Regions from separate parts of the Shewanella sp. ECSMB14101 genome, predicted to be linked through region 2. Evidence: predicted binding sites of a transcription regulator. Region 2 holds the regulator's gene; the other holds the start of a gene.
The links. The regulator sigma-54, encoded in region 2, starts transcription at its own class of promoters, with help from an activator protein. The targets are predictions, from matches to a motif close to GTTGGCACGNNNNTNGNNT.

Region 1 (14,701 bases), on a different contig from region 2:
TATTGGCGGTATCGTCACGGCATTGGTTAATGCTGAGAGTGCCGGCAAGATTGCTAAATTTGATGTTAACGAAGGTAAGATTAACGCCCAAATTTCAGGCATTGGGGCGTTAAAAAGCGCCATGTCGGAGTTTAACAGCAAACTTGAAACCTTAACTAAGGCCGAAACTTTTGGTAGCCAAAAAGTAGCGACCTCAACTAAAGATTATCTATCGGCTAGTGTAGATAAGACCGCTGTATCGGGTGTTTATCAAGTACAAGTTGAGCAACTGGCGCAAAGCCAAAAAGTTGGTACAGCTGTGGTTGCCGATGAAACTTCCCCTATAGGTGAAGGCTCTTTATCTATTAGTGTCGGTAGTGGTACAGCCTTTAATATCGATGTTTCGGATACCGATTCCCTCAGCGATATCATGGAGAAGATTAATAACGCCGAAGACAACACAGATGTGACGGCGACTATTATTCATGGTGAGTTGGGGCCTCAGCTGGTTTTGGGCTCAAAAAAGACCGGTGAAGACAACACCATTTCGGTGACGGCTACCGACACTGGTGCGGGCACTGGGCTTTCAGATGCTTTTACCATGAGTGAGCTGACACCCGCTAAAAATGCCATAGTGCACATTGACGGCGTTAAGGTGGTATCCCAAACCAATAGCATAGACGATGCGATAACAGGCGTGTCACTAACCTTAACCGATGCCGATATTGCTAAGACCACAACCCTGACAGTAAGTCAGGATACTGCTAAAACCCAAACTGCAATTGAAGGCTTTGTTGAGTCATACAATGCGTTAATGACTACGATTCAGGATCTCACGGGATATAATGCCGATACTAAGCAGGCGGGTATATTACAGGGGGATGCCTTACCTCGAAGCATTCAGAGTCAGCTACGTGGAATGGTATCATCTGGTGTAGACACCTCAAATGGCATGCAGACGTTGGCTAACTTCGGGGTAACGACGACTCGTGAAGGTTTACTGGAAATCGATTCCGATAAACTAAAAGATTCGATTGAAAATAATCAGTCAGCTATTGCCGAACTGTTTTCCACTGAAGAAACCGGCCTTGCCCACAAGATGTCGAGCTTGGTTGATACTTATGTGAAGTCGGGAGGGATTATCGATGGGCGCGACAGTTCGTTAGATGAGCAGTTGTCGCGTATTGCAGATAGTCGTGAACAGTTAAACCGCAGAATGGCTGCGTATGAAGATAGATTATATAAGCAGTTTAATGCGATGGACTTGGTGGTTGCGAACTTAAACTCCCAGTCGAATATGTTGATTTCCCGTTTAGACTCGTTGCCAGGCGTGGTGAAGCAAAATAACTAGTTGCAAAAGAATGATGTTATTTGTTGTAAAAGAGTGATGTTATTTGCGTTTCAAACCTGCTGATAGCCGAGTCGAAATATTGGCATGACGATTAACACTGCTAGCACCAATTGAATGTATGGTTGAGGTCGGAGTGAACGAGAATATTAATCTGCTCGATGATATTAATAGTAAGGCATTGTTAATTTTAGATAAAATTAACAGTGTGAGTGCTGAAGATGAATTGTCGTCTAGTTTGGTGCAGGAATTGCAGGAATTAATAGAGAAGCGGGCAACCCTGTTGCAAGCTTTAGTGTCTGATGATGACTTTACCGACAGAGAAGCGCTTGAACATCAGCTTATACTCAGTCAAAGATTAACGGTTAAAAGTAAAAAGGTGTTGAGTCATCGTTTGTCATTATTACATTCAAATACTGCTGCTAGGCGCCAAATTAAGGCTTATCAAGCAATAGAATCAAATAGGTAGGTGTAAATATGCGTGGTTCAATGCAATCATATCGAAAGGTTTCTGTGGAGAGTGATTTAAGTGTTGCTTCACCGCATCGCGTTATTCAAATGTTGTTGGCTGGTGCGATAGAGCGTTTAGCCCAAGCGAAATGCGCCATCGAGCAGGACGATGTGGCTCAGCGAGGTTTATTGATAGGTAAGGCCATTGGCATTGTAAATGGTCTGAATGGCAGCCTAAATATGGATACTGAAGGTGATGTTGCCGTAAATCTTTCACAGCTCTACGACTATATGCTGGTACGTTTGTCTGAGGCTAATGTTAACAATGATGTTAAGGCCATAGACGATGTGGTCGCACTGCTTAAAACCATCAAAGAAGGTTGGGATGCGATTCCTCAAAATGAGCATCATTTGGCATCGCACACAGAAGCAATTTAGCCTTAGTCACAACCTTTCTGAACAATAACTTTTTGGCAGGCGTCAATTGATTGGCGCCTGTTGCTTGATACGTTGAGAATTTGCTCTAAAATCAGATGAGTTTGTCAGAAAATGAATCTGATACTTGCTAATATGCTGCTGATAATACACTATTCCGTGTGATAGTCGTTTTTTGCAAAATTGAATTAAAACGATTATCTCGCTTTCGAAGCAACTAACACTAATAATTAATGCGAATAACACTGAGTGCTTTACGGCCTTCTTAAATGATGCATACAGATCAACGAATTCTACTTGTCGGTAATCAGTCAGAGCGAATTAATCGCTTATCTTGTGTTTTTGAGTTTCTTGGTGAGCAAGTCGAATTGCTTCCTGTCGATAAACTCGAATCTCGAATGTCGAATACCCGCTATAGAGCGCTTGTCATTGCACAAGAGGCTCAGTCTAAGACCTTGTTGCAATCTATTGCTACTTCCATGCCTTGGCAGCCGATTTTATTGCTGGGTGCTAACGGTGATGTCTCAGCAAGTAATATTTTAGGTTGTATCGAAGAGCCGCTGAACTATCCCCAGCTGACAGAGTTATTGCATTTTTGTCAGGTGTTTGTGCACACCAAACGTCCCGATGTGCCAACCAGTGGTAATCAGACCAAGTTATTTCGTAGCTTAGTGGGCCGCAGTGAAGGTATTGCTCAGGTTCGCCATCTGATTAATCAGGTCGCGGGTTCAGATGCCACAGTATTAGTTTTAGGTCAGTCTGGTACGGGAAAAGAGGTTGTTGCCCGTAATATTCATTATATTTCTGATCGCCGCGATGGCCCATTTATTCCGGTGAACTGTGGTGCTATACCGCCAGAGCTGCTGGAAAGTGAGCTATTTGGTCATGAGAAGGGCTCGTTTACTGGCGCTATCAGCGCCCGTAAGGGGCGTTTTGAACTTGCCGAAGGCGGCACCCTATTTCTCGATGAGATAGGCGATATGCCGCTGCAGATGCAGGTTAAGCTGCTTCGGGTCTTGCAGGAGCGCGTGTTTGAAAGGGTTGGTGGCAGTAAGCCCATACATACCAATGTGCGTGTTATCGCCGCGACCCACAGAGAGCTAGAGACCATGATCGCCAATGGCGAGTTTAGAGAAGATCTCTTCTATCGCCTCAATGTCTTCCCAGTAGAGATGCCGGCTCTGTGTGAGCGTAAAGACGATATTCCATTACTGTTGCAAGAGTTAGTCAGCCGCGTCTACAACGAAGGTCGTGGCAAGGTGCGTTTTACCCAGCGGGCTATTGAGTCACTTAAAGAACATAGCTGGTCGGGTAATGTGCGTGAGTTGTCTAACTTGGTTGAGCGTCTTACGATCCTTTATCCAGGTGGCTTGGTCGATGTGAACGATCTGCCGTTGAAATACCGCCATATCGATGTGCCGGAATATCAGGTGCAGGTCAGCGAAGAGGAGCTGGAACGCGATGCGTTGGCGTCTATCTTTAGTGATGAGGTAGCGGTCGATATTCCAGAGAGCCGTTTCCCTAGCGAGTTGCCGCCGGAAGGCGTTAACCTTAAAGATCTGCTGGCAGAGCTTGAGATAGACATGATTCGCCAGGCATTGGATCAACAAGACAACGTCGTTGCCCGCGCTGCAGAAATGCTTGGTATCCGCCGCACCACGCTGGTTGAGAAGATGCGTAAGTACGGCATGAGTAAAGATTAATTCCAGTTCGCCGCAACGCAATAAACAAAGGCCCATTTCAGGGCCTTTGTCGTTTTTGAACCATAATTCTTTGTTAATAATGATTTTTTAATTGGCATATTATCTGCATTCACTCCGTTAGCAGCAATTTATTGACGGAGTGGTTATGGCCGCAAATCCCAAGGTGGCATATTCAGCACAGGCGCAGGCAACACGGGGACCTTCTATGGTCGCCGGTGTCGTTGCCAATGATGCTATGTCCAGTCGCATGGAGCATATCTTACAGGCCATGCCTTCAGGCGTAGTGATCATCAATGGGGATGGTGTGGTTACCGATGCTAATCCTGTCGCCGTGCAACTGTTGGGACAGCCCTTAACTGGAATGCGCTGGTTGCAGATCATCAATCGCGCCTTTTCTCCACAGGATGATGATGGCCACGAGGTATCATTGAAAAATGGTCGCCGAGTTAAGCTGGCTATCACCCCACTAACGCCAGAACCCGGTCAGCTTATTGTTTTGACAGACTTGACCGAAACCCGCTTGCTACAAAAAAATCTCTCCCATCTGCAGCGACTCTCAGCTCTTGGCAAAATGGTGGCCAGTTTAGCTCATCAAGTTCGCACGCCTTTATCGGCGGCGCTGTTATATGCGGCTAATCTCGGAAGTCCTAGTTTGGCACAACCGGCCAGAGAACGTTTCCAAGGTAAGTTGATTGATAGGCTCAACGAGTTGTCACAGCAGGTAGATGATATGTTGCTGATGGCCAAGGGGCGTCAGCAGGAGTTGAGCGAGGTCTGTGATATGCAGCAAGTCATGGGCCCTGTGATGGCAAACTGCGAGCCCATTGCCGAGCGAAAATCTTGTCAGTTGCATTTAAATCTTGCATCGACTCAGTTATTTAAAGCTAATCCTGCCGCGCTTAGCTCAGCGATTAACAATTTGGTGATCAATGCCATAGAAGCCGGTGCCAGTCAGGTATGGCTAAATGCCGTCGATGATGGGCAGGCGATAGCCTTTGAAGTCGTCGATAACGGAAAAGGGTTAGACACTGCAATGCAGGAGAAGGTGCTTGAGCCTTTCTTCACGACCAAGGCGCAAGGTACAGGTCTTGGCTTGGCGGTTGTGCAAACTGTGGTTGCTAACCACCAAGGGCGCCTACAGCTTAATTGTATTGCGGGGAAGGGATGCCGCGCCTCATTTAATTTGCCAGCGGTCCAAGCCGAGTCGACCCCGGAGGTGAGCCATGGCTGAAGCCAAGATACTACTCGTTGAAGATGATGCTTCGTTGCGCGAAGCATTAGTGGATACTCTGTTACTTGCTCAATATGAATGTGTCGATGTCGAGTCGGCCGAAGCGGCGATAATCGCGCTCAAGGGGCACGATTTCGATATGGTGATCAGTGATGTGCAGATGGAAGGCATAGGTGGCCTGGGTTTAGTGGCTTACCTGCAGCAGCACTGCTCACAGATCCCCATCTTGCTCATGACAGCCTATGCGACCATAGACAGCGCCGTCAGCGCAATTAAATTAGGGGCGGTGGATTATCTCGCCAAACCCTTTGCACCAGAGGTGCTGCTTAATCAGGTCTCTCGTTACCTCAAGCCTAAACTCATTGAGGATCAACCCGTGGTCGCCGATGAGCGCAGTCTGGCGCTACTCTCGTTGGCGCAGAAAGTGGCTCAGTCCGATGCTTCTGTGATGATCATGGGACCAAGTGGCTCGGGTAAAGAGGTACTTGCACGCTACATACATCAGCACAGTCAAAGGGCTGAGCAGCCGTTTGTGGCGATAAACTGCGCCGCGATCCCAGAGAATATGCTAGAAGCCACGCTATTTGGTTATGAGAAAGGCGCCTTTACCGGGGCTTATCAGGCGTGTCCGGGTAAATTTGAACAGGCTCAGGGTGGCACCTTGCTGCTCGATGAGATCTCAGAGATGGATCTGGGGTTGCAAGCCAAATTGCTGCGTGTGTTGCAAGAGCGTGAAGTTGAGCGACTCGGTGGGCGTAAGACCATTAAGCTCGATGTGCGCGTTTTGGCAACGTCGAACCGAGATCTCAAGTCGATGGCCACTAAAGGAGATTTTAGGGAAGATCTCTATTATCGCATCAATGTATTCCCGTTGACTTGGCCGGCTCTGCATCAACGTCCGGCCGATATTTTACCTTTAGCGCGGCACTTAGTGTTGCGTCATGCTAAAACGGCGGGTCTAGCGCAGGCACCAACCTTGGACGATCAGGCGTGTCGGCGCTTGTTAGGACATAGGTGGCCTGGCAACGTACGTGAACTGGATAACGTGGTACAGCGCGCGCTGATTTTACAGTCAGGTGATGCCATTAGTGCCAAGGATATCATTATCGATACACAGGATGTGATGCTGGAACCACTGAGTGACAGTGAGCATAAGCAAACTGAGCCCGATGGTCTCGGGGATGAGCTTAAGGCCCAAGAGCATGTGATCATTCTTGAAACTCTTAACCAGTGTAATGGCAGTCGTAAGCAGGTGGCTGAAAAGCTGGGGATCAGCGCCAGGACGTTAAGGTATAAGATGGCGCGAATGCGCGATATGGGGATTCAGATCCCCGCATGAAGTCGATAAAAGCGTAAAAAGAGAAAAGCGAAATGCTCACTAGTGCCTGCATTTCGCTTTTCTTGTTGCCCATCATTTTCTCTATTTCTCTATTTCTCTATTTCTCTATTTCTCTATTTCTCTCCTCATTGTCTCTTTCATTCTCGCCTATGCCCTTGTTTAAAGCTGCTGGCGTCACGCTATTTCCATTTTTGGCAAACATATTGCATTGGACTGAATAAGAATAGATTTCGTCAAATTCACGACGATAGCGGAGGCCAATATGCAGATAGGTGCCAATTCATTACTGCAAGAGATGCAGTCACTCACAGGCGAGATTAAGCCTGGTGCGATCATGCCCAATATCACTCAACAAGTGGCTAATACCAGTGGCAGTGACTTCGGTAACTTGCTGTCGCAGGCTGTCGGAAACGTTAATGCCCTGCAGGCAGCCTCTTCCTCGTTACAGACACGTCTCGACATGGGGGACACTCGTGTGACCTTGTCTGATACCGTTATCGCTCGCGAAAAGTCCAGCGTTGCCTTTGAAGCGACCGTTCAGGTGCGTAATAAGTTGGTCGAAGCCTATAAAGAGATCATGAGTATGCCTGTCTAGGCATGGCTGGTGACTATCACCCTAAGATGATTCAAAACAGCAGGTATTTATCGTGAGTACAGATATGGTAGTCGGAACAGGCGCTGGCACAGCACAGGATATGTTGGCTGGCGGCGTACAAGAAGAGCATAAGCCAAGCGGCGGCATGTTTGGCGGTGTCGATATGCTTAGGCAGATCACCATGATCCTGGCGCTGGCTATCTGTTTAGCATTGGCAGTTTTCGTCATGCTGTGGGCACAGGAGCCTGAATACCGTCCACTGGGCAAGATGGATACCCAAGAGATGGTGCAGGTACTTGATGTGCTGGACAAGAACAAAGTCAATTACCAAATTGACGTCGATGTGCTTAAGGTGCCTGAAGATCAGTATCAAGACGTCAAGATGATGCTCAGCCGCGCAGGCATCGACAACTCGCCTGGCCGTGATGATTTTCTTACTAAAGACAGTGGTTTTGGCGTTAGCCAGCGGATGGAAGCGGCGAGACTGAAGAACAGTCAGGAGCAAAATCTGGCGCGCACTATCGAAGAGCTTAAGAGTGTCAGCCGCGCCAAGGTGATCCTGGCGATTCCCAAAGAAAATGTTTTTGCCCGTAATCGTTCTAAGCCAAGCGCAACTGTAGTCGTCAATGCCCGTCGCGGTGGATTAGGTCAAGAAGAGGTTGACTCGATTGTTGATATCGTAGCTTCAGCCGTTCATGGCCTGGAGCCGACCCGTGTGACCGTGACCGATTCTAACGGTCGCTTGCTAAACTCAGGGAGTCAGACGGCAGTATCCGCCCGAGCGCGCCGCGAACTTGAGCTAGTACAGCAAAAGGAAGCCGAGTATCGCAACAAAGTTGAATCGATTTTGATGCCTATTTTGGGGCCAGAAAACTTTACCGCTCAGGTGGATGTCAATATGGACTTCACTGCCGTCGAGCAGACCGCCAAGCGTTATAACCCTGACCTTCCTGCAGTACGCAGTGAAATGACGGTGGAGAATAACTCAACCGGCGCCAGCACTGGCGGTATTGCCGGAGCGCTGAGCAATCAGCCGCCGATGGAAGCCAATATTCCTCAGCAAGCCACTGGAAGCTCTCAGGAAAAAATTCTGCCAGGATCCAGTCATAAAGAGGCAACTCGAAACTATGAGTTAGACACCACCATTAGCCATACCCGTCAGCAGATAGGTGTGGTTAGACGTGTGAGCGTCTCGGTGGCGGTCGACTTCAAGACTGGGCCTGCTGGAGAAGATGGTCAGGTGACGCGCGTTGCCCGTACCGAGCAGGAGCTGAGCAATATTCGTCGCCTGCTTGAAGGCGCTGTGGGCTTCAATACCCAGCGCGGTGACATGATTGAGGTTGTGACAGTGCCCTTTATGGATCAGCTGGTCGAAGAAGCGCCTGCGCTTGCTATCTACGAAGAGCCTTGGTTCTGGCGAGCGATCAAACTGGTGATGGGCGGCTTAATCATTCTGGCGCTTATCCTCTTCGTCGTGAGGCCAATGCTGAAGCGTCTCATCTACCCAGATGGACAGAAGATGCCTGACGCACCAACACTGGGTGATGAATTGGCCGAGATTGAAGATCAATACGCCGCCGATACGCTGGGTATGCTCAATCGTCCCGATGCAGAATACAGCTATGCCGACGATGGCTCGATTTTGATACCGGATCTGCATAAAGACGATGATATGATAAAGGCGATACGTGCATTGGTAGCTAATGAGCCTGAGCTCTCTACCCAAGTCGTCAAGGGATGGTTACAAGAAAATGAGTAATGATAAAGAGATCGACACAGCCAGTGGTGAGTTCAATACCAAAGATCTTACAGGCATCGAGAAGACTGCCATCCTGCTACTTAGCCTGAGTGAGGCCGATGCAGCCTCGATTCTAAAACATCTCGAGCCTAAACAGGTTCAGAAGGTGGGTATGGCAATGGCCGCCATGAAAGACTTTGGGCAAAGTAAGGTGATCGGTGTGCACAAGCTGTTTCTGGAGGAGGTACAAAAATACTCCTCTATCGGCTTTAACAGCGAAGAGTTTGTGCGTAATGCCCTTACTGCGGCCCTGGGTGAAGACAAGGCCGGTAATCTGATCGAACAGATCATCATGGGCGGTGGCGCCAAGGGGCTAGAGTCGCTCAAATGGATGGATGCCCGTCAGGTGGCGACTATCATTCAAAACGAACACCCACAAATTCAGACCATAGTGCTCTCATATCTGGAGCCGGATCAGGCCGCCGAGATTTTTGCTCAGGCGCCAGAGAATACCCGTCTCGATTTGATGATGCGTATCGCCAACCTTGAAGAGGTGCAACCGGCAGCGCTACAAGAGCTTAATGACATCATGGAGAAACAGTTTGCCGGTCAAGGCGGCGCACAGGCGGCTAAGATGGGCGGCTTGAAGGCGGCGGCCAATATCATGAACTATCTCGACACAGGTGTTGAGAGTCAGTTGATGGAGACGTTGCGCGAAAGTGACGAAGAGATGGCGCAGCAGATCCAAGATCTTATGTTCGTATTTGAAAACCTTGCAGATGTTGACGATATGGGTATTCAAACCTTGCTGCGTGAAGTGCAGCAGGATGTCTTGATGAAAGCGCTTAAAGGCGCCGATGACCAACTTAAAGAGAAGATACTGGGTAACATGTCAAAACGTGCCGCCGAGCTGCTTAAAGATGACCTTGAGGCCATGGGGCCAATACGGATCAGCGAAGTGGAAGTGGCTCAGAAAGAGATCCTATCGATTGCACGTCGTTTGAGTGATGCCGGTGAGATCATCCTCGGTGGTAGCGGCGGAGATGAGTTCCTCTAATGAGTAATGCCGACGATAAGAAAACCCCGCACACTAGTGGCTCATCCCAGGCCGATTTTAGTCATTGGCAGTTGCCCGATGTCACTCCAGTTATCGAAGAGCCCAAAGAGAATATGTTTGGGCGTTTCGATGCACAAAAAGAGAAGAAACCGCTCGATGAGCCTGTGATGCCGCCAACCCTGGAGGAGATAGAGTCGATTCGCGCCGAGGCTGAAGCAGAAGGCTTTGCCCAGGGGAAAGAGGCCGGTTTTGCCCAGGGGCTCGAAGAGGGACGACTGCAAGGGTTAGAGCAGGGGCATCAAGAAGGTTATCGCCAGGGAGAAGAGCAGGGTTTAGCTTCGGGATTGGCGCAGGCGCAGCAAAATGTTGCCCAGTTTGAAGCCATAATGCAGCAATTATCGGCGCCCTTGTCCTTGCTGGATACCGAAATAGAACAAGCTTTGGTGCAGCTCAGTATGACCTTAGCCAAGGCGGTGATAGGTCACGAACTACACACACATCCCGAGCATATTCTCACCGCCCTGCGTCAAGGGGTCGATGCCTTGCCACTTAAAGAGCAAGGGGCGCATCTGCGTTTGCACCCTGAGGATATCGCCATCGTCGAGCGACTCTACGAGAGTACGCAATTAACCAAGAATCACTGGGAATTAGAGTCCGATCCAACTCTAAACCGCGGTGAGTGCATCGTCAGCAATAGCCGCAGCAGGATAGATATGGGGCTGGAGCATCGCATCAAAGCCGTATTCGAAGGTTTAGTGCAGAGTGAGCAGCGTCTCGAGCAGCAAAGATTACAACAGATAGCCGCGATGGAGAAAATGCCAGAGGCGGACTCAGCAGAGTCTGGGGCGAAGCCTTCAGTCACTGAGCCAAGCGATAGCGAGCCGGCAGACGATACTGCTTCAAGCGATGCACCACAAGAGACCAGTCAAGATGAAGACCCGTCAAAGCCGACTGCTTGATAAGCTAAGGCAACACACTCATAGCGTTGTCCCTTTTATGCCAGAGGCCAGTGGTCAACTGGTGCGCGTTGTCGGTCTCACCCTTGAGGCGACGGGTTGCAAGGCACCGGTGGGGAGTCTGTGTAGCATAGCCACCATGGCAGGAGATCTTGTTGCCGAGGTGATAGGTTTTGACGATAAATTGCTGTATCTAATGCCCATCGAAGAGCTAAATGGCGTGATGCCTGGGGCCAAGGTCACCCCGCTTGGTGAGCAGGCAGGAATTAATGTCGGTATGGGGCTGCTTGGCCGCGTGCTTGACGGCAACGGCGCCCCAATCGATGGTTTGGGGCAATTGCACACAGATCAGAAAGCGACTAGTCGTGCTCCGATGTTAAACCCTCTGGCCCGCCGCGCCATTAGCGAGCCCTTGGACGTGGGAGTGAGGGCTATCAACGCCATGTTAACCGTGGGTAAAGGGCAGCGTATGGGCCTGTTTGCCGGTTCAGGCGTGGGTAAGAGTGTGCTTCTGGGAATGATGACTCGCGGCACCACAGCCGATGTGATTGTGGTGGGGCTGGTTGGTGAGCGTGGCCGCGAAGTGAAAGAATTTATCGAAGAGATCCTGGGGGAAGAGGGCCGCGCCCGCAGCGTGGTGGTGGCGGCGCCAGCCGATACATCGCCCTTGATGAGGCTAAGGGCTTGTGAAACCTCGACCCGTATCGCCGAGTATTTTCGTGACCTTGGCTATAACGTGTTGCTTCTGATGGACAGCCTGACCCGCTATGCTCAGGCGCAGCGAGAGATTGCGTTGGCCATTGGTGAGCCGCCAGCAACCAAAGGTTATCCGCCTTCGGTCTTTGCCAAATTGCCTAAGCTGGTGGAGCGTGCCGGTAACGGCGGCGCGGGCCAAGGTTCAATTACCGCTTTTTATACCGTATTAACCGAAGGCGACGATCTGCAAGATCCCATCGCCGACGCGGCGAGGGCGATCCTCGACGGCCATATCGTACTGTCGCGTACGTTGGCCGATTCGGGTCATTACCCGGCCATCGATGTCGAAGCGTCAATCAGTCGTGTGGCACCTATGGTGATCAGCGAGGCGCATCTGGAAGCTACACGACGAGTAAAGCAGATGTATTCTTTGTATCAACAGAACCGGGATCTTATCTCCATCGGCGCCTACACTCAGGGCAGCGACCCGCGTATCGATAACGCGATTCGGTTGCAGCCGGCCATGAATGCCTTCCTACGGCAAACCATGAAAGAGGCGATCAGTTTCGATTCCAGTGCCTTGATGTTGGGGCAGTTAAGTGCCCAGTGTCAGGTCTAGCGCTAAGTTGACCGGAGAGATTAACGCTTATGGCAAAACATGATCCCCTGGAGACTGTGCTTAAGTTGGCGCTTGAGGCCGAAGAACAGGCGGCGATTCAGCTTAGAACGGCACAATTGACGCTCAATAAATGTCGTCAGCAGCTTGATGCCTTGCAGCAATATCGTCTCGATTATATGAAGCAGATGGAAGGTCAGCAGGGGCAAGTGATTGCCGCTAGTAGTTATCATCAATTTCATCAATTTATTCGTCAGATCGATGATGCTATCGAAAAGCAGTTATTTGCCGTGTCAGAGACTGACAAGCAACGGCAGAAAGCACAGCAGTTTTGGCAGACTAAGCAGCAAAAGCGAAAGGCGGTAGAACTCCTGCTCAGTCACAAGGCTGAAGTGAAACAAAAGTTTGAGGCTAAACAGGAACAGAAGATGATTGACGAATTTGCCTCGCAGCAGTTTTTCCGCCAGTCCAGTCGTTAACCCCATTGGTTTTCGCCTGGCGCAACTTCTAGTGCTAGTCTCCTATCTAATCCCTTATTTCCTGCTTGCTGAGCTTAACTTGGCATTTTTATTGCTTTGTAATTGATAATGAGTTTATCGCGACAGCGAATAATTGACGCTTAGGTGTAGCCGCATAATGTTGGCTCCCGCGACGAGTGTTGGAGGAAGCATGCCACAGATGACCCAAATACTCCTCTCTAATGCCGAGTCAGGCAGAGAAAAAGGTGGAGTAAAGCCTAACCCGTCAGATGTTAGTTTGGTAGGTGAGTCAAAGTCAGAAAATAACGATTTTTCAGAGGCTTTGGCGAAAGCCAGTACAAAAGAGGTTGAGCATAGTCAGGCCAAAAAGGGAGCGGATACCCAGGTTGAGCTGAGCCAAGGTGCGGACAATAGCGCCAAGGGTTCGTGTTCCGACCAAGTACAGGATGAGTCTCAGGACAAGGCCAATGAAAGTGGTGATGTCGCCAATGTGTTGGCGCAGATTGACCTTGCCTCTAAGCTCGGCGTTGATGCTGAAACGGGCTCTGAGATTGCCGCTGGCGGCGCCATTTTGCCGTCGGATGAGAGTGAATCTGATATGGCTGGCGACGATGAGCTGATGCCCAGCATAGTAAAGGGGCAGGCAGATAAATTTGAGATGAGAGATGGCGAGCTGGAAGAGGGGGAGCTGAAAGAGATAGTGGCGCTCGTCCCTCCCATTGTTACACCACCCGAGATCTTACCTGTGATCACACTAAATGGCCAAGGCTTAGGAAGTGAGGCCGCATTAGGTAGCGAGGCCATAGTCGCCCAGTTGCCCGAGGCTTCACTCGATCAGATCATGGCGCAAAGCGGATTGACCAAGGAGGAGTTAATCGCCTTGCCGCCGCAGATGCTACAAGCCATTATTCATGGTATTGAAGGTCTTGGTTCACAGGCCGCTAATGGCCAAAGCGCTGCGTATCAGAGCACAGCTAGCCAGAATGATAATGCACTGACAAGCGTTCAGCAGGATACTAAAGCTCTGATTGCTCAAGCAAAACAGTATTTGGCAGCCAATAGTGTGCAATCTGGTACTGTTTCCATCGCGCCGAGTTCGCAACAAGGTGACTTAGCAGGGCAGGAAAAAACCTTTGCTGCGGGTCTTGCCGCTGGTAAAGAGGCGCAATCTATATTGGCTGATGCAAAGCCAGAGATGAAACCAAGCGCAGAGCAGAGTCGTCAGACTGAGTTTATCGCGGCGACTTCTATGCAGACTCACGGCACCAAGGCCGCAGTCGATGCGCTAAAGGATGCCAATCTCGCGGTGAGTATGACACCTAAAGCGGGCGAGGGCTCTGATATCTCTGGTTTGGATAAATCAGGGCTCATTTCTGCTCAGTCCTTAACAGGGCTCAGGGCCGAGAGTGCGCCTCAGTACCAGCTATCCATCAAACCCCAGGGTGAGCCTGCCGCGCAGATGCAGGAGATGATTCAAAAGTTCTCTCCTGTGATGCGGCAGCAGTTGGTGGCCATGGTGAGTCAAGGGGTGCAACAGGCAGAGATCAGGCTCGATCCTCCAGAGCTTGGGCATATGATGGTGAGGGTGCAGGTACAGGGTGAGCATACTCAGGTGCAATTTCATGTGACCCAGACCCAGACTCGGGAATTGGTCGAACAGGCTATTCCCCGTTTACGCGAGATGCTTGCCGAGCAAGGGATGCAACTGACCGATAGTAACGTCTCCCAAGGTGGCCAAGAGCAAGGTGATGGTTCAGAGCAGGGGGAAGCTTCAGGCCAAGGTTTATCTGATATGGATGAAATTTCGGCAGAAGAAAGCCTGCTAGCGTCGAATAACGCAACAAGTTACCGTTCGGGTATAGATTATTACGCATAAGCAGGTAACCTATAGGCAGAGATGATTGCTCAATCGTTTGATATGCGCTAAAAAATCATGACGATGCAGCGTGTTATAGGGATAAGAGATGGCTGAAGAAGAATCGTTAGAACTTGAAGAAAATGTAGAGCCCAAGAGCAAGAAAAAGCTCATTATCTTCGCCGCGATCGGTGCAGTGTTAGTGATCTTATTGGCTGTTGGTG
Region 2 (14,701 bases):
CCAGGTCAAACTGGCGTGGTGCCAGTTTTGGATAGCTGGGCAGTTTTTGGTTGCGGCGGCCGCCCACCTTCATGCCCGCCAGCTGACGCATTGCCGGAAAGGCATCGCTTTGAATAAATTCACAGGTGTCGCCTACCTCGTTGAGTTCGGCATTACGGCGTCCGGCGGCGAGAGCAAATGAGGAAAAGTCCACATTGGTCACCTTGGTCGCCCCGCCCACCGCGGCGGCAGTGCCTATACCACAGGTGTAGGAAAACAGGTTCAGTACGGTTTTCCCCTTGCTATGGGCCTTGACGTATTCGCGGCCGATGCGCATGTCGAGAAACAGCAAGGGGTCTTGGCCTTCATGGCGAAGCTTGCTGATGAAATGGATATCGTTTTCCAGCATTTGCTGTTCGGCGCGGGCAAAGCACTCGAGATCGTCTGTTAGCACATTGAGAATACGAGAGTTTTTATTGGATCTATCATTGTAGATAACCGGAAGTTCCGCGACCTTTAGCAGTTCATCGCTAAGGGCCGTCAATTCATCCTGTGGCAGCGACTCGTGAAAGCTCTGCACTAACCATGCATCGCCATAGCGATCTATGGTGAGTCCGTTGATGCCTTCAACTGTACCGTGGAAGACGCGAAAACAGTTGGTATTGGCGGCTTGTGCATCGGCAAGCAGGGCCGTTCTTTGGCTTAATGCTTGGCGGAGCAGCGCGGCATTGGACATGAGCTTATGATCTCTAATCGGTGGTATGCTGAGTGTGAGCACGGATAATAGCAAATATTCACCCCCTTGGGGGGATTAAGGGTGTCGTCGATAATAGGGAGTCGGTATGAAACTTGTGTTGGTTCATGGGATCTTTAATACGGGGCATGTCATGGGCTGGATGCGACGTCAGTTTGAGCGCCAGGGCTATGAGTGCCTGACCCCGACACTGGCTCCTTTTGATGGTCGCCGAGGGATTGCTCATTCGGCCAAACAGCTGCAGAGGTTTATCGATGCGAGTATTGCAGAAGATGAGCCGATCTCCCTGATAGGTTTTAGTATGGGGGGTATAGTTGCCCGCTATTATCTGCAGCACCTTGATGGCCATAAACGTACCAAGGCGCTGTTTTCTATCTCTTCTCCACACCATGGCAGTTATCTTGCCTGGTTGCCATATCCCTCAATGGCGATGCGGGAACTACGCCCAAGGAGTGAGCTGCTTTGCCAGCTGGCGCGCAGTGAATCTCGGTTAACGGGGATCGACCTCTACTCGTTTCGCACTCCGATAGATTTCACCATAGTGCCGAGTCGCAGTTCTCATTGGCCTCTGGCCGAGAACCGAGTGATCTGGTGTCCGCTGCATCTGTCGATGATCTTCAGTCGCCGTGTGGTGGCAGAGATCTTAATGGGGCTGATGCAGCTGCCGGCGCGCGCTAATAGTGCGCCAGAGGCCGGGGAGCGCCTCCAGGGAGCAGAGGATTAATCCTGTCCAGATCAGGGCGAAGCTCACCGCCTTGACGCTATCAAACACCTCGTTAAACAGGAAGATTGCCAGCAGAAAGTGCATGGTGGGCTCTATATATTGCATCAAGCCCACCATGGAGAGACTGGTGTGGCGAATCGCCAGGGCAAAAAAGATCAACGGCAGCAGGGTCACCGGCGCCGAGCCCATGTAGAGCAGCAAGTTGCCTGTCCCCGCAGAAAGGGCTTGGCTCTGCCCGGTGGCGCTGAGGTAAAGCAGATACGCTGCGGCAATGGGCGTGAGTAGCGCAGCCTCTATGGTGACCGAAGTGAGTGAGTCGAAGCGGATAAACTTCTTACACAGGCCATAGAGGGCGAAGAAACTGCCCATCAGCAGGGCAAGCCAGGGCAATTGACCATAGGCCATGACCATATAGCCGATCCCAAGGCCGCCCAGGGCGACCGCCCACTTCTGTGCCAGTGACAGTCTGTCTTTAAGGCAGATGACCCCTAGCCCTATGGCAAACAGTGGATTGATAAAGAAGCCCAGGCTGGCGGCCAATACCTGACCATGGGTTAACGCCCAAGTGAAGCTATACCAAGAGACACACATGATCAGCGAAGCCAGTCCACATAGGGCAATGGAAGGAAGGTTGGCCTTTAGCATAGACACTGTGGGGAGTGGTTTTCTCAGCAACAGAAAAACCAGCAGCATAAAGGGAACTGAGCAGAGCAGGCGAATCGCCAGCATCTCGGTCACATCGGCACCGGGCAGAAACTGATAATAAAGGGGCAGGAGTCCCCAGAGCAGAAACGAGACGATCGCCAAGGCGTTGCCTTTGGCGCTAACTTGAGTGGTGCGGGGCATAGGGTTCTCTAAGTGCTGTTGGCTGTAACAGTGTCAGGCTGCCGTGGCTGGGTTATACGGCAATGCACACAATAAAGGCTTGTTGACCTTACTGAAATTGGTGCGGATTTTCGCACTCAAACCTCAGGCTGGCTGTGAGGTGGATCACTCTTGTCCTGATTTTTTATCGTTAAGGCATTGCCTTTCAATATCTGGGTTAAGGTACAATTTGTCCAAGCTAAGCCTTGATATGAGCCTGATAATGAACAAGATCCATGTACAGATGACCAAAGATGGTTCTCATACCCTAATGAGTAGCCTGTTTGATGATAGCTACCATGCTCATAATGGGGCCATGAGTGAGTCTGAACATGTCTATATACAGGCTGGGTTTGCGGCGCTTGATCCGGCCTTTAAACAGGTCAGCATTCTCGAGTTAGGTTTTGGCTCGGGGATGAACGCCATACTGACCCTCAAGCAGGCTTTAGGCTGTGAGGGTAAGATAACCCGGCCGATCCGTTTCGTGACCGTTGAGGCCTATCCTGTGCCGAGTGAGGTGATCGCACAGCTTAACTACAAGCAGCATCTCTCGCCCGCCCTGCGCACACTCTTCGATCGGCTGCACAGTGCCCCTTGGGGGGAGGATGTCACCCTCTGCCCAGGTTTTGTGATACATAAAATTCATGGTAGCTGGGATCGAGTGCAGTTACCGCAGGCGTCAGTCAATTTGGTGTTCTATGATGGTTTTGCGCCGAGTAAGCAGCCAGAGCTATGGACACAAGATAACTTCGAGCGTCTCTTTCCCGCCATGATGCCTGGTGGCATGTTGGTCAGCTACTGTGCCAATGGTCAGTTTAAGCGCAACCTTAAGGCGGTGGGCTTCATGGTGAAGCCCTACCCGGGGGCGTTGGGGAGGCGGGAGATGACCCGTGCCTGGAAGCCCTTAGTTGAGTAAGTTGGCGATTTATGCGCTTTTGTTTGTAACAAGGCATTAACTTAGCTTTCTTTTTCGCAGGGAATCGATAGATTAGAAACTTCCTAAGATCACCCAGGGCTATGATCTGTGAAAAAACTGGCAATAAATTTCTGCTTTACTTGGGTTAGCGCTTGCTTGCTGATGGTGTCAATCGGTCAGGCGCAGGGGGATGCCTCAAATCCACTGGCGTTTGTCTCGCAACGTATCGATACCGGCTTTAAGCTGACTCATCCTTTGGTGAGTGCCAATTTGCTTGGCGATGGCAACAAGGAGTTGCTGGCGATAGGTGTCGATGACACCCAGACCAAGTGGCTCGCCGTCTACAGCTTGGATGGCGTCAGTCAGCAGTATCGCTTATTGCATAAGCTATCACTTGCCAATGACCTGTTTCGTTTCGATGTGACCGCTAAGCCTAAACAGGCTGACGCGCTGCAATCTGTCTACTTTATGTCGCGTTCCCATCTGTCTAAGTTAACTTTCAGTGAAAAGGAGATGGCGATCAGTGAGCTGTTTCCCATCGCCCCGCTGGTGGTGAAGCAGCGTATTGAGTTTATCGCTCGTGGTCATTTTGTACGGGATCTCAACCAGGATGGCCGAGACGATTTCATCGTAGGCCAGTTCGACCAAACTCAGCTTTTTTTAGGGCAGGGCGAAGGTTGGCTAAATCAAACCTTAGCGATTAAGCCTAAGGTGCTGCTCTATCGTGATGGCGCTCGTTACAGTGAGGCCAAACTCTATTTTGCCGATATGGATCTCGATGGTCTTGATGACATTATCAAGGTGGGTGAGGGTGAGCTTGAGATCTATGGCCAACATCAAGATGGTCAGTTTGAAACCTATCCCAGGTATCTGGCGGTCAGTCAGGCGATCAGTGGCCTGGATTGGTGGGACAGGCGTGACGCCTATGGTGAGGCGCTGGATCAAAGTGACCTCATCTACCGCAAGGTGGAGCAAATTAAAGATCTCGACGCCGATGGTATCGTCGACATGGTGGTGCGCTATACCAAAAGTTCTGGGGTGCTCGATAGGGTCAACGATTACGAGATCTATTTCGGCAGCCGCGGGGAGAATCGTGTTCAGTTTGGTAAGCAGCCCCAGAGCGTGATCAGAGCCGATGGCACCCTGACGGGCTTCGAGCTGGTGGACATCGACCTTGATGATCGCAGCGAGGTATTGGTGTCGGGCTTCGATATCGGCCTGTCGCAGATCATCGGCGCCCTGGTTTCCGGGAGCATAGATCAAGATGTGCATCTGTTTAAGATGGACAAAAATGGCCGCTTTGCCAGTCGGCCCAATATGAGTAAGTCAGTTGAGTTAAGTTTTAGTCTGACATCGGGACAGAGCGGTACGCCCGTGGTCACCCTTGCCGATATCGATGGCGATAAGCGCCAGGATCTGCTGCTCTCTGATGGTGAACAGGAGCTGGATCTCTACCTTGGTAGTGAAAAAGGTGCCCCGTTTGCTCACAAGGATAGCTTGAAGCTGACCTTGCCCAAAGATGGCGAGATGCTGAGCAGTGACGATTTGAATCAGGATGGTAAGGCGGATCTGCTGATCAAGTATGGTCGTCAAGACAAGGCGGATCTGCAGAGCCAATTTTTGGTGATCATGACCCAATGACCTGATGTAGAGTCGGGGATACGAATTGTAGCAATTCCACTCACTGGCATTTGCTGGCAATAAGCCAATAAGGTTCAGATGGTTAGCTCATCTCATGCCTTAATCTAAATTTAAGGTCATTTTTGCTTAAGTTTGGTTTAATTTTGTCCAAATACCCTTGACCATATTATGACCTATGGGTCAGTGAATGATGTAGTCTAAGGGTTGTGTATGATAGGTTTTGGCCGCGCCAGCAGTTCTGCGGGAGCAGATGTCGCAGTAAATATCATCACCTACCTGGGAGCTGGATGCTTATTGGTGGTGGTCGTAGGGTTTACAATAGCCCTTTATAAAGAATGGTTGGTCGTTCGTCGCTTCGACGCCGAAAAGCAGCGGCAGAAATTTTACGATAGTCTCTCCAATATCACGACGAGATCCCGCTAATGTCAGCAGCTCGTTTCTCTGTCTAATTCAGTGACAGCCTCGCCTGTTCGGCGATCAGGCTGGCAATCTCTTGTGTTAGCCCAGGCTGTTCATCTATTTGATTTACTTGGCTCAGTTGACCAAGTAACTCATCGATATTCATGCCCAGTTGCATAGCAACCTCCTGTGCGTGACGATTGTTGAGGTGCTGTTCATTCACTAGTTTTTGCCTTAGGGTGCATCTGTCATTGCTGCTCTTGTCGCCGAGCATGGGTGTCCAGGGGGTATACAAAGTAAAGCCTCCACAGTGTCTGTTTACACTATGCTAAGCGAAACTTGTGCCAAGAAGATGACAATTCAAATCCCCATGCCGACAGGCTGGTCTTTTACTTTAGTGGGCGTGTTGCACCATCATGGGGCATCTGGCGCTGCAGGAAAGTGCAGTGTGGCGATGCAGCCCGTATCACCATTGGTGAGGCTAAAGCGCCATTGATAGCGCTGGCACAGGGCCTCGACTATCTCCAGCCCTAAGCCATGACCCTGAGGCTGGGTATCTAAGGTGCTCATGCCACGCCCCTGATCTCTCACCGAGATCCCATCCGTGTTGATACTGATCTCGATACAGCCTGTGTCGCTGGCATTGATGGCGTTATTGAGTAAATTGATCAGTAACATACGCAGAACTGGCTCGCTGGGGGCGATCTGTGGAGTGGCATTGAGGATAAGCCGCAGTTCAATGGCTTTATGGTCGGCAAGCGGTTGTATTTCATTAATTATCTGAGAGAGTTCTTTTTCTGTCAGCGTTCGCGTATTCGACGCTAGCAATCCCTTTTCCTGTTTAACCAAACTCAGCAGGGCATCTATGGTGTGTTGCATATTGCTGGCAGCGGTAGCGATCCGTTTACGCTGGCGTTTGAGAAACTCAGGGTTTCCCTCTTGCTCTAACAAACGACTGGCGCCCTGAATGATGGTCAGCGGGGTTCTGAGTTCATGGCTGGCGTAACGCGAGAAGGCCTGCTCCTGGCGAAGCAACTGGGCGATCTGCTGCTGGTAATAGTTAAGACTAGCGGTAAGAGCGTGAAACTCTTGAGTCGCATCGTTGGAGACCTGGAAAGGGCGCTCGGCGTCGGGGGATTCCAGCTGTTTGCTAATGGCTTGGATCGGAGCGATCAGCCTGTGTGTCAGCCGGTTGATGGCAAAGCCGAACAGAGCGAACAGCATCAGAGTGACAGCCAGTATCACCAGGCTGATACTGCGCCATTCGTTACTGCTCAGTTCTACCTGTGCGGCATCCATCACCAAGAGCAATGGTAGGGTTAAGCCTTGCGCCTGATATTCGCCGCGATAGATGAAGATATCCTCTTTGAAAGTATCATGTAGCTCATCGAGAAATCCAACCGGTAACTCTGCCATCGGTTGGTAATCCTTAGGCAGCAGGCTCAGGTCATTGTAGGCGGTGATATTAGTGCTAAGGATGAGCGGCGAACGGGCGCCTTGCTCGAAGGCTGTCTGAGCGCTGGGGACTATCTGTTCCAGGGCACGGCGATTGATCTCATCTTCGACCCAGTAGAGTATGGTTACACTGAGCAGATAGAGAATCGCCGCCACTAATAGGGCGATAGCCCCAAAATAGAGGCTTAATCTACGGGTCAGGCTCTTGGCGGTTTGTTGCACCTTTGGGCTCGCTATTGTTTTACATCTAACCGAAACCCAATTTTAGGTACGGTTAGTATGATGGGGGTATCGAAGGGTTTATCCACCTGATTTCTCAGCTGGTACATGTGGCTGCGCAATATATCGCTGTTGGGAGGCTCCTCTCCCCACAGGTGCTGCACTATCTCCTCACGTTTCACCACATTGGGAGCTCGGGAGATAAGCAGCTGTAAGATCTGATAACCGCTTGGGGTAAGCTGAAGTTTTTTGCCCTCCCGGAAGGCAGTATGTTCGGCGATATTCAGGGTGAGCGGCCCACACTGTTTACACCCTTGGGCGACTCGTCCTTGTTGGCGCTTGATTAGCGCCTGCAGGCGTACAGTGAGTTCATCGAAATCGAAGGGCTTAGTCAGGTAGTCATCGGCCCCGCTATGAAACCCCTGGAGCAGATCCTGTTTATCATCCAGCGCCGTTAACATCAGGATAGGGACACTCGCGCCTTGCTCACGCAGGGCCCTGGCGACAGCGTAGCCGTCCATCTTAGGTAACATAAGATCTAATATGATGGCGTCGAAGTGCCCTTCGGTGGCGAGTCGCAGGCCGAGTTCACCATTGCTGGCGTAATCCACCTGCGCGCCTTGGGATTCAAGGTAGTCCCCCAAGACGCCGGCGACATCTGGGTTATCTTCGATGATCAATATCTGAGTATTTTGCATGTCACCTCTCTCTATGATGTGACCATAACCATACTAACGTGAAAAAGATGTCGATAATATTGAAATTCAAGCGCATCCGATTCGGTATCGGGATGCTCTTGGCATTCAGTTCAGCAGAAACAGGGTCGCCAGGCCTAGGAAGGCAAATAGGCCGATAACGTCAGTGACTGTGGTCAGCACCATACCGCCGGCAAGGGCGGGATCGACATTAAACTTCTTCAGTAGCAAGGGAATGCTGGCGCCAGCAAATCCTGCTACCGTCATATTGATCAACATGGCGCCGCCGATCAGGGCGCCAAGGGCGATATCGCCTTTCCATAGCCAGATGGCGCCAAACACCAGCAGGGACCATAACAGACCATTGAGAAAGCCGATGGCCAGCTCTTTGCCGATCAGCCAGCGGGAGTTACTCTGACCTATCTGTCCTAGGGCAATACCGCGGATCACCAGAGCTAAGGTCTGGTTGCCAGCGACGCCGCCCATGCTGGGAACTATGGTCATCAGGATGGCGATGGTGGCAAACTGCTCAAGGGTGCTCTCGAACATGTTACTGACCGAGGCGGCCAGCAGCGCGGCAAATAGGTTGATGGTGAGCCAGAGGGAGCGCCTAAAGGTACTCTTAAGCACAGGACCGAAGGTATCTGTGTCGTCGTCCATCCCTGCCATCCCCATCATGGAGTGTTCGGCATCTTCACGGATCACGTCGACAATATCATCGATGGTGATACGACCAAGCAGACGGTTGGTCTCCTCTTCAATCACCGGCGCCGACACCCAGTCATGGCGCTCAAACAGCTGGGCGACTTCGCTATCGTCCATACCGACCGGGATCCCTTCGAGATCCTTGTTCATGATATCGCGCACCGATGCATTTGGATCGCAGGTAAGTAGATCGGTAATACGCACGCCGCCCAGCAGGCTGTCGCGCTTATCCACCACATAAAGGGTGTCGGTGGCATCGGGCAGTTCACCACGAATTCTCAGATAACGCAGTATCACATCGACATTGACATCGGGGCGCACGGTGACGGTATCGGTATTCATCATACTGCCGGCGGTGTCTTCCGGGTAGGAGAGGGCCTGCTCAACCCTGGCTCTGTCCTGGGCTGTCATCGACTGTAGCACCTGGTTGAAGACGCTGTCGGGCAGGCTACGCAGTATGTAGGCCAGATCGTCTGTGTCCATGCCTTCGGCCGCCTTGGCGACACGCTCCGGACTCATCTGGGTGATCAGATTGTCTTTGAGCTCCTCGCCGAGCTCATCGAGGATCTCCCCCGTATGCTCTTGATCGATCAGCTGCCATAACACCTGACGGGTGCGCGGTGGAGAAGACTCCAGGATGAAGGCGATATCTGAGGCAGCCATGTCGTGCAACATGCTGCGCACATGCACAAACATACCACTACCTAAGGCTTGAGTGAGCTGATTTAGGCGTTGATCTGTGGTTTCACTATCTAACACTTCGATCGGCATAGCTCCTCCTTAGGCAATAGATTGACCGGCTTGGGTAATAGGCGTGTAAGTCTATGATAAGTATAGGACGAAATTCACCCGGCACCGCAAAGCGAGCCGATTATACGGCCTCGTCGAATTTGGCGTCAATAAGGGCACTGATGGCGTCCAGTGCCGCCTGGGCATCTTTGCCTTCACTGGTGATTGTGATGGTTTTGCCCATGCCGGTTTCGAGCATCAAGAGGCCGAGTACGCTGGCGGCCGAGGCTTGTTTGTCGCCCTGGATCAGGGTGACTTGGGCATCGAACTTGGCGGCAAGTACTGCCAGCTTGGTGGCCGCCCTGGCGTGCAGTCCCAACTTATTGCAGATGGTCAGCTCGCGAGCCAACTTAGTCATGCTTTAGCTCTCTGTGACGAGCCTGTACCTTATGCTTGCCTTTGTTGAACAGTTTGGCCAGTTGGTCGGTGACATAGACAGATCTGTGTTGCCCACCCGTGCAGCCAATGGCAATGGTGAGGTAACTGCGGTTGTTACGCTCAAGGTGAGGTAACCAGGTTTCCAGCAGGTTTTCGATTTGCCAGATAAATTTATTTACCAGTGGCTGCTGACTCAGAAACTGCTGCACTGGTTCATCGAGGCCGGTCAGGGGTCTCAGTTCAGGCTCCCAATGGGGATTTGGCAAAAAGCGCACATCGAACATGAAGTCGGCTTCGCTTGGCATGCCATATTTAAAGCCGAAAGATTCGAAGTTGATCACCAGCTCTTTATCGACTGTGCCCAGTAATATTTCGCGCACCTTGTCACTCAACTCATAGATGTTGAGGTTAGAGGTGTCGATATAGTGATCAACTAGCTTGGCGATGGGATCGAGCAGTTTGCCTTCGAGCTGAATCGCCTCCTTGAGAGAGACTTTTGAGCGTGACAGCGGATGTAATCTGCGGGTCTCGCTATAGCGCTTGAGCAGCACATTGTCGCTGGAGTTAAGGAAGAAACTTAAGATCTCGGTATCTTTCGGGAGCTTGGCCAGCTGCTTTTCCAACTGGATCTCTTCGCTGGGCATATTGCGCACATCGACGCTAATGGCCACCAGTTCGCTGCGTCCCTTGAGCTGCTCCAGCAGGGATTCCATCATTTGTAGGGGCAGATTATCGACACAGTAGTAGCCGAGATCTTCTAAGACCCTAAGTGCGACAGATTTTCCCGACCCTGAGCGTCCGGATACCAAAACCAATTTCATTGGGTGATCACCTGATAGAGTTCTGACTCATCCTTGGTTTTTCTTAGCTGTTTCATGATCGCCTTGTCATTGAGTTTCTCTGCCATGGCGGCCAGAGTACTGAGATGCTGCTCGCATTGATCTGCGGGCACCAATAATGCAAAAAGGATATCGACGGGCTTATTATCAATGGCATCGAATGCGATTGGTTCAGCACACTTCACCAGTACGGCCACAGGTTGCTCTATGTTCGTCAGCCGTCCGTGAGGAATCGCGATACCATTGCCTATACCTGTGCTGCCCATTTTCTCTCGAGCCAGAAGGCTTTCAAAAATCTCTTGAGAGGAGAGGGTGGGGTACTGGACAGCGGCTAAGTCGCTGATAAGCTCCAGTACCTTTTTCTTACTGCCCGGAGTGGCGCAGGTTGTGCACTCCGGCCGCAGGATGGTACTCAGTTCCATCGTTAATGTTTAGTAAGCTTCTCTTTGTGTTTAATGACCTGACGATCGAGCTTGTCAATCAGGGAGTCTATCGCGGCATACATGTCCGCATGTTCGGATGTTGCGAACACTTCTCCGCCACGGAGGTGTAACTTGGCCTCAACCTTTTGCTGCAACTTTTCGACATTTAATACAACGTGCACATTATTGATCTGATCGAAATGACGTTCAAGCTTTGTGAATTTCTCTTCAACATAGTTTCTTAGAGATTGGGTGATCTCGATATGGTGCCCAGTCAGGTTTATTTGCATAAAGATAGTCCTCCAGTTTCCAGTTACGTGTTATAAGCTCTTACGCTGATTCGAGGGCGGTATAAGCATTGCCTCTCGGTACTTAGCAATAGTGCGACGTGCCACTTTAATGCCTTGTTCAGCTAAGAGTTGAGCCATCTTGCTGTCGCTTAATGGCTTTTTCTGGTTTTCCGCAGCAACTAGCTTCTTAATAAAAGCCCGTATTGCTGTTGAAGAGCACTCTCCACCATCGTCAGTGCCGACATGGCTAGAGAAAAAGTATTTGAGTTCGAAGATCCCTCTCGGGGTATGCATATATTTCTGTGTGGTTACACGGGAGATGGTCGATTCGTGCATCTCCACTGCCTCGGCGATGTCGTTAAGCACCATGGGCTTCATCGCCTCTTCGCCAAATTCGAAGAAACCTTGTTGGAAGTCGACGATGCAGTTGGTGACCTTTAGCAGTGTCTCGTTACGGCTCTCAAGACTCTTGAGGAACCACTTCGCCTCTTGCAGGTGACCACGAATAAACTGACCGTCAGCCTGGCTCTTAGTACTGCGCGCCATGGCCGCATACTGCTGGTTGACGTTGATCTTGGGCATGCTATCGGGATTAAGCTCGACCACCCAGCGTCCCTTCTTCTTGGTGACGGTCACATCAGGGATCACATACTCGTCGCGGCTGGCGGTAATGGCTAGGCCTGGACGGGGGTTTAAAGTTTGAATGAGGGCGATAGCATCTCTTAGCTCATCTTCTTTAAGCTTGGTTTTGCGCATCAAGAGGCGGAAGTCGCGTCCAGCGATGAGATCCAAGTGCTCCTTGATCAACATGCGTGCATTGGCGATATGTGGGGTATCGTCGCTGTATTGGGCCAGCTGAATCGTCAGACACTCGCTGAGATCTCGAGCCGCCACGCCAATGGGGTCGAAGTGCTGTACTCGCTTGAGTACTGCCTCGACCTCATCGAGTTCTATTTCGGGATCGCCCATCGCTTCGAGAATATCCTCGCAGGTTTGGGTCAGGTAACCGCGTTCGTCAATGGCATCTATGATGGCGGTGGCGATGGCCAGATCGTTATCGGAAAAAGGGGTGAGATTCTTCTGCCATTCGAGGTGCTCGTATAGGCCTTCACTGGTCTCGCCCTGAAAAGGCATGTCGTCGTCGCGCATGGCGCCTGAGCTGGAGTTAGGGGAGGCGGTATAGACCTCGTCCCAGGTGGTGTCGACCGGCAGCTCGTCAGGCATAGAGTCTTGAGTCAGGGCGTCTGAGGTCTCGACGCCTGAGTTATCCTGACTCGAATCCAGCTCTATCTTGTCATCATACTTGCTGTCGAAATTGTCGACGGCGGTATCATCTTGTAGTTCGGCACTGGCGCCTTCTTGCTCTTCATCCAACTCCAGTAGCGGATTGGATTCTAATGCTTGTTGGATCTCCTGCTGCAACTCTAGTGACGACAACTGCAACAGACGTATGGCCTGTTGTAGCTGGGGCGTCATGGTGAGATGCTGACCCATTTTGAGCTGAAGTGACGCTTTCATCGTACTGCTATTCCCTTGTTTCTAATTATAAAATGAGAAAGCTCTGGCTAATTGGCCGGACAAATATAAAGGATAGTCCTTATGGCCACAATCTGATATTAGTTTCAGTTTATGGCCCGGTTATAAGATTAACTATAGCTTGAATTGTTCACCTAAGTACACTGCTCGTACTTGCTGATTGTCTAAGATTTCGGCGGGTGTTCCTTCGGCGATCAGATTACCGTGGCTGACGATATAGGCTTTCTCACAGACGTCTAATGTTTCGCGCACATTATGGTCGGTGATCAACACACCTAGGCCACGGTTTTTGAGTTGCTCGATGATCTTCTTGATGTCGATGACCGAGATAGGGTCGACACCGGCGAAGGGTTCATCGAGCAGAATAAATTTCGGGTTCGCGGCCAGGGCCCTGGCGATCTCTACCCGGCGACGTTCACCGCCCGACAAGGCCATACCGTGGCTGTCACGGATATGGGTAATATGAAACTCTTCCAGAAGATGTTCCAACTCCTCTTCGCGGCCATCGTTATCCAGATCGCTGCGAGTCTGCAGCACGGCCATGATGTTGTCGCGTACCGAGAGTTTGCGAAAGATGCTGGCTTCCTGGGGCAGGTAACCTATGCCTTTACGGGCGCGAAGGTGCATGGGGTCGAGGGTGAGGTCGTCATCATCGATATAGATGCGTCCCTTGTCGCTCTGTACTAGGCCGACCACCATGTAGAAGGTGGTGGTCTTACCGGCACCGTTTGGTCCCAATAGGCCGACGATCTGCCCGGTTTTGACTGTAAGGCTCACATCTTGGACAACGGCACGACTCTTATAGCTCTTGGCGAGGTTTTCCGCCTTCAAGGTCAGGTCTGTCATTGCTTTTCCTGTTCGGGTTGTTCTGGCTCGGGTTGCGCTTGTTTCTGCTCTTGATAGTTTTCAGGCTGAATAATGGTGATCACGCGGTCATTGCCTGTACTCTCGGCGATCAGCTGTTGCTGTTCAATGTTGTAGCGGATCTGAGTGCCTGTGACCTGGCTGCCTTCCTGTTCCAGGGTAGCATCGCCAATGAGTGTCAGGGTGCGGCTCGAGAGTTCATAGCGGATCTCTTTGGCACTGGCAGAGGCGGGACGGCCATCTTCCATTACCTGAGAGTAGGTGGCCGGGTTGCCTGTGGCAACGAGGATCTTGCCACTGTTCTTTTCTTTGCTGAAGGCGCGCAGTTCATCGGCCAAGATCTTGATCGAGCCCTGAGAGACCTCAACCGGTCCATGGAAGATGATCTGATTGTTCTTGATATCGGCTTCCTGGCTAGCGGCAGAGATCTTGACCTCTTGTAGCAGGTCATTATCCTTGGCTTGGGCGCCCAGGCTAATCAGGGTTAGCAGCCCAGCGAGAATAAGGCTATTTAGTTTCATATGTTCCTTCTACCTGACTCGTCAGTCGTATATTTTGTGCGTTGAGATCGGCGTATAAGCCTTGCCCCGTGATGAGGAAATCTCGCCCCGTTACCCGAATGCTTTTGTCGGATGTCATTATCATAGTATTGAGATCCAACTCCAGATAGGTGGTCTCTATGGTCTGGATAGGTTCTTCTGGGCTAATAGCATCAATGATAACATTATTTTCCAGGGTGACCCGTCCGCTATTTTTGTCCAGAGTGCCTTTAGTCGATCTGAGTCGCCATTGGGCATCGCCCTTGTCTGGATACACAAGATAGATGGGCTGAGTAAAGTAGGTCATGTTGCGTTCGGCGTAGTGCTTCATGTGGCTGGCCGATACGCGGCTATTGATGCCGCCCTGCTCATTGTACTGCACGCTCTTAAGATCCCGGACGATATAGTCGGGACTGTCGGCGTTCACCTGTGCCAGATCTTCTTCTCCCCGTTTCGATTGCACCTGCCAATAGAGGACTAGTGCGGTACCGAAAAAGGCGATAATGGCCAGCGTGACTCTATTCATATGCTCATTCCGTGGGCCGACGCAAACTTATCCTGGCTGAGCAGAATAAGGTCTGTCAGTTCTCGCAGGGCGCCGTGGCCCCCCTTGATATGGGTCGTCATGTCGGCGTGTTGGCGCACATAAGGGTGGCCATCAGCCACACAGACAGATAAGCCCACCTTCTGCAT

Region 1: a site for sigma-54 is predicted at 6,676-6,694, ahead of fliE (flagellar hook-basal body complex protein FliE). Genes of this name have one in related genera too.

The regions. Positions count from the first base shown of each region.
Region 1 covers NZ_JSFF01000034.1:23,286-37,986, reverse strand. The annotation lists gene fliD (flagellar filament capping protein FliD) at 1-1,330, shown strand, start outside; gene NY07_RS17725 (flagella biosynthesis chaperone for FliD, FliT) at 1,464-1,796, shown strand; gene fliS (flagellar export chaperone FliS) at 1,805-2,215, shown strand; gene NY07_RS17715 (sigma-54 dependent transcriptional regulator) at 2,482-3,915, shown strand; gene NY07_RS17710 (sensor histidine kinase) at 4,121-5,146, shown strand; gene NY07_RS17705 (sigma-54-dependent transcriptional regulator) at 5,139-6,485, shown strand; gene fliE (flagellar hook-basal body complex protein FliE) at 6,748-7,080, shown strand; gene fliF (flagellar basal-body MS-ring/collar protein FliF) at 7,145-8,839, shown strand; gene fliG (flagellar motor switch protein FliG) at 8,832-9,875, shown strand; gene fliH (flagellar assembly protein FliH) at 9,875-10,834, shown strand; gene fliI (flagellar protein export ATPase FliI) at 10,806-12,146, shown strand; gene fliJ (flagellar export protein FliJ) at 12,176-12,622, shown strand; gene NY07_RS19075 (flagellar hook-length control protein FliK) at 12,813-14,498, shown strand; gene fliL (flagellar basal body-associated protein FliL) at 14,587-14,701, shown strand, end outside.
Region 2 covers NZ_JSFF01000013.1:22,857-37,557, reverse strand. The annotation lists gene NY07_RS11180 (class I SAM-dependent rRNA methyltransferase) at 1-715, opposite strand, end outside; gene NY07_RS19215 (esterase/lipase family protein) at 822-1,457, shown strand; gene rarD (EamA family transporter RarD) at 1,377-2,303, opposite strand; gene mnmD (tRNA (5-methylaminomethyl-2-thiouridine)(34)-methyltransferase MnmD) at 2,545-3,237, shown strand; gene NY07_RS11160 (FG-GAP repeat domain-containing protein) at 3,400-4,878, shown strand; gene NY07_RS11155 (hypothetical protein) at 5,089-5,301, shown strand; gene NY07_RS19425 (hypothetical protein) at 5,324-5,572, opposite strand; gene NY07_RS11150 (sensor histidine kinase) at 5,692-6,954, opposite strand; gene NY07_RS11145 (response regulator transcription factor) at 6,966-7,649, opposite strand; gene mgtE (magnesium transporter) at 7,755-9,122, opposite strand; gene NY07_RS11135 (HPr family phosphocarrier protein) at 9,223-9,498, opposite strand; gene rapZ (RNase adapter RapZ) at 9,491-10,339, opposite strand; gene ptsN (PTS IIA-like nitrogen regulatory protein PtsN) at 10,336-10,779, opposite strand; gene hpf (ribosome hibernation promoting factor) at 10,782-11,069, opposite strand; gene NY07_RS11115 (RNA polymerase factor sigma-54) at 11,100-12,587, opposite strand; gene lptB (LPS export ABC transporter ATP-binding protein) at 12,720-13,451, opposite strand; gene lptA (lipopolysaccharide transport periplasmic protein LptA) at 13,448-13,990, opposite strand; gene lptC (LPS export ABC transporter periplasmic protein LptC) at 13,977-14,534, opposite strand; gene kdsC (3-deoxy-manno-octulosonate-8-phosphatase KdsC) at 14,531-14,701, opposite strand, start outside.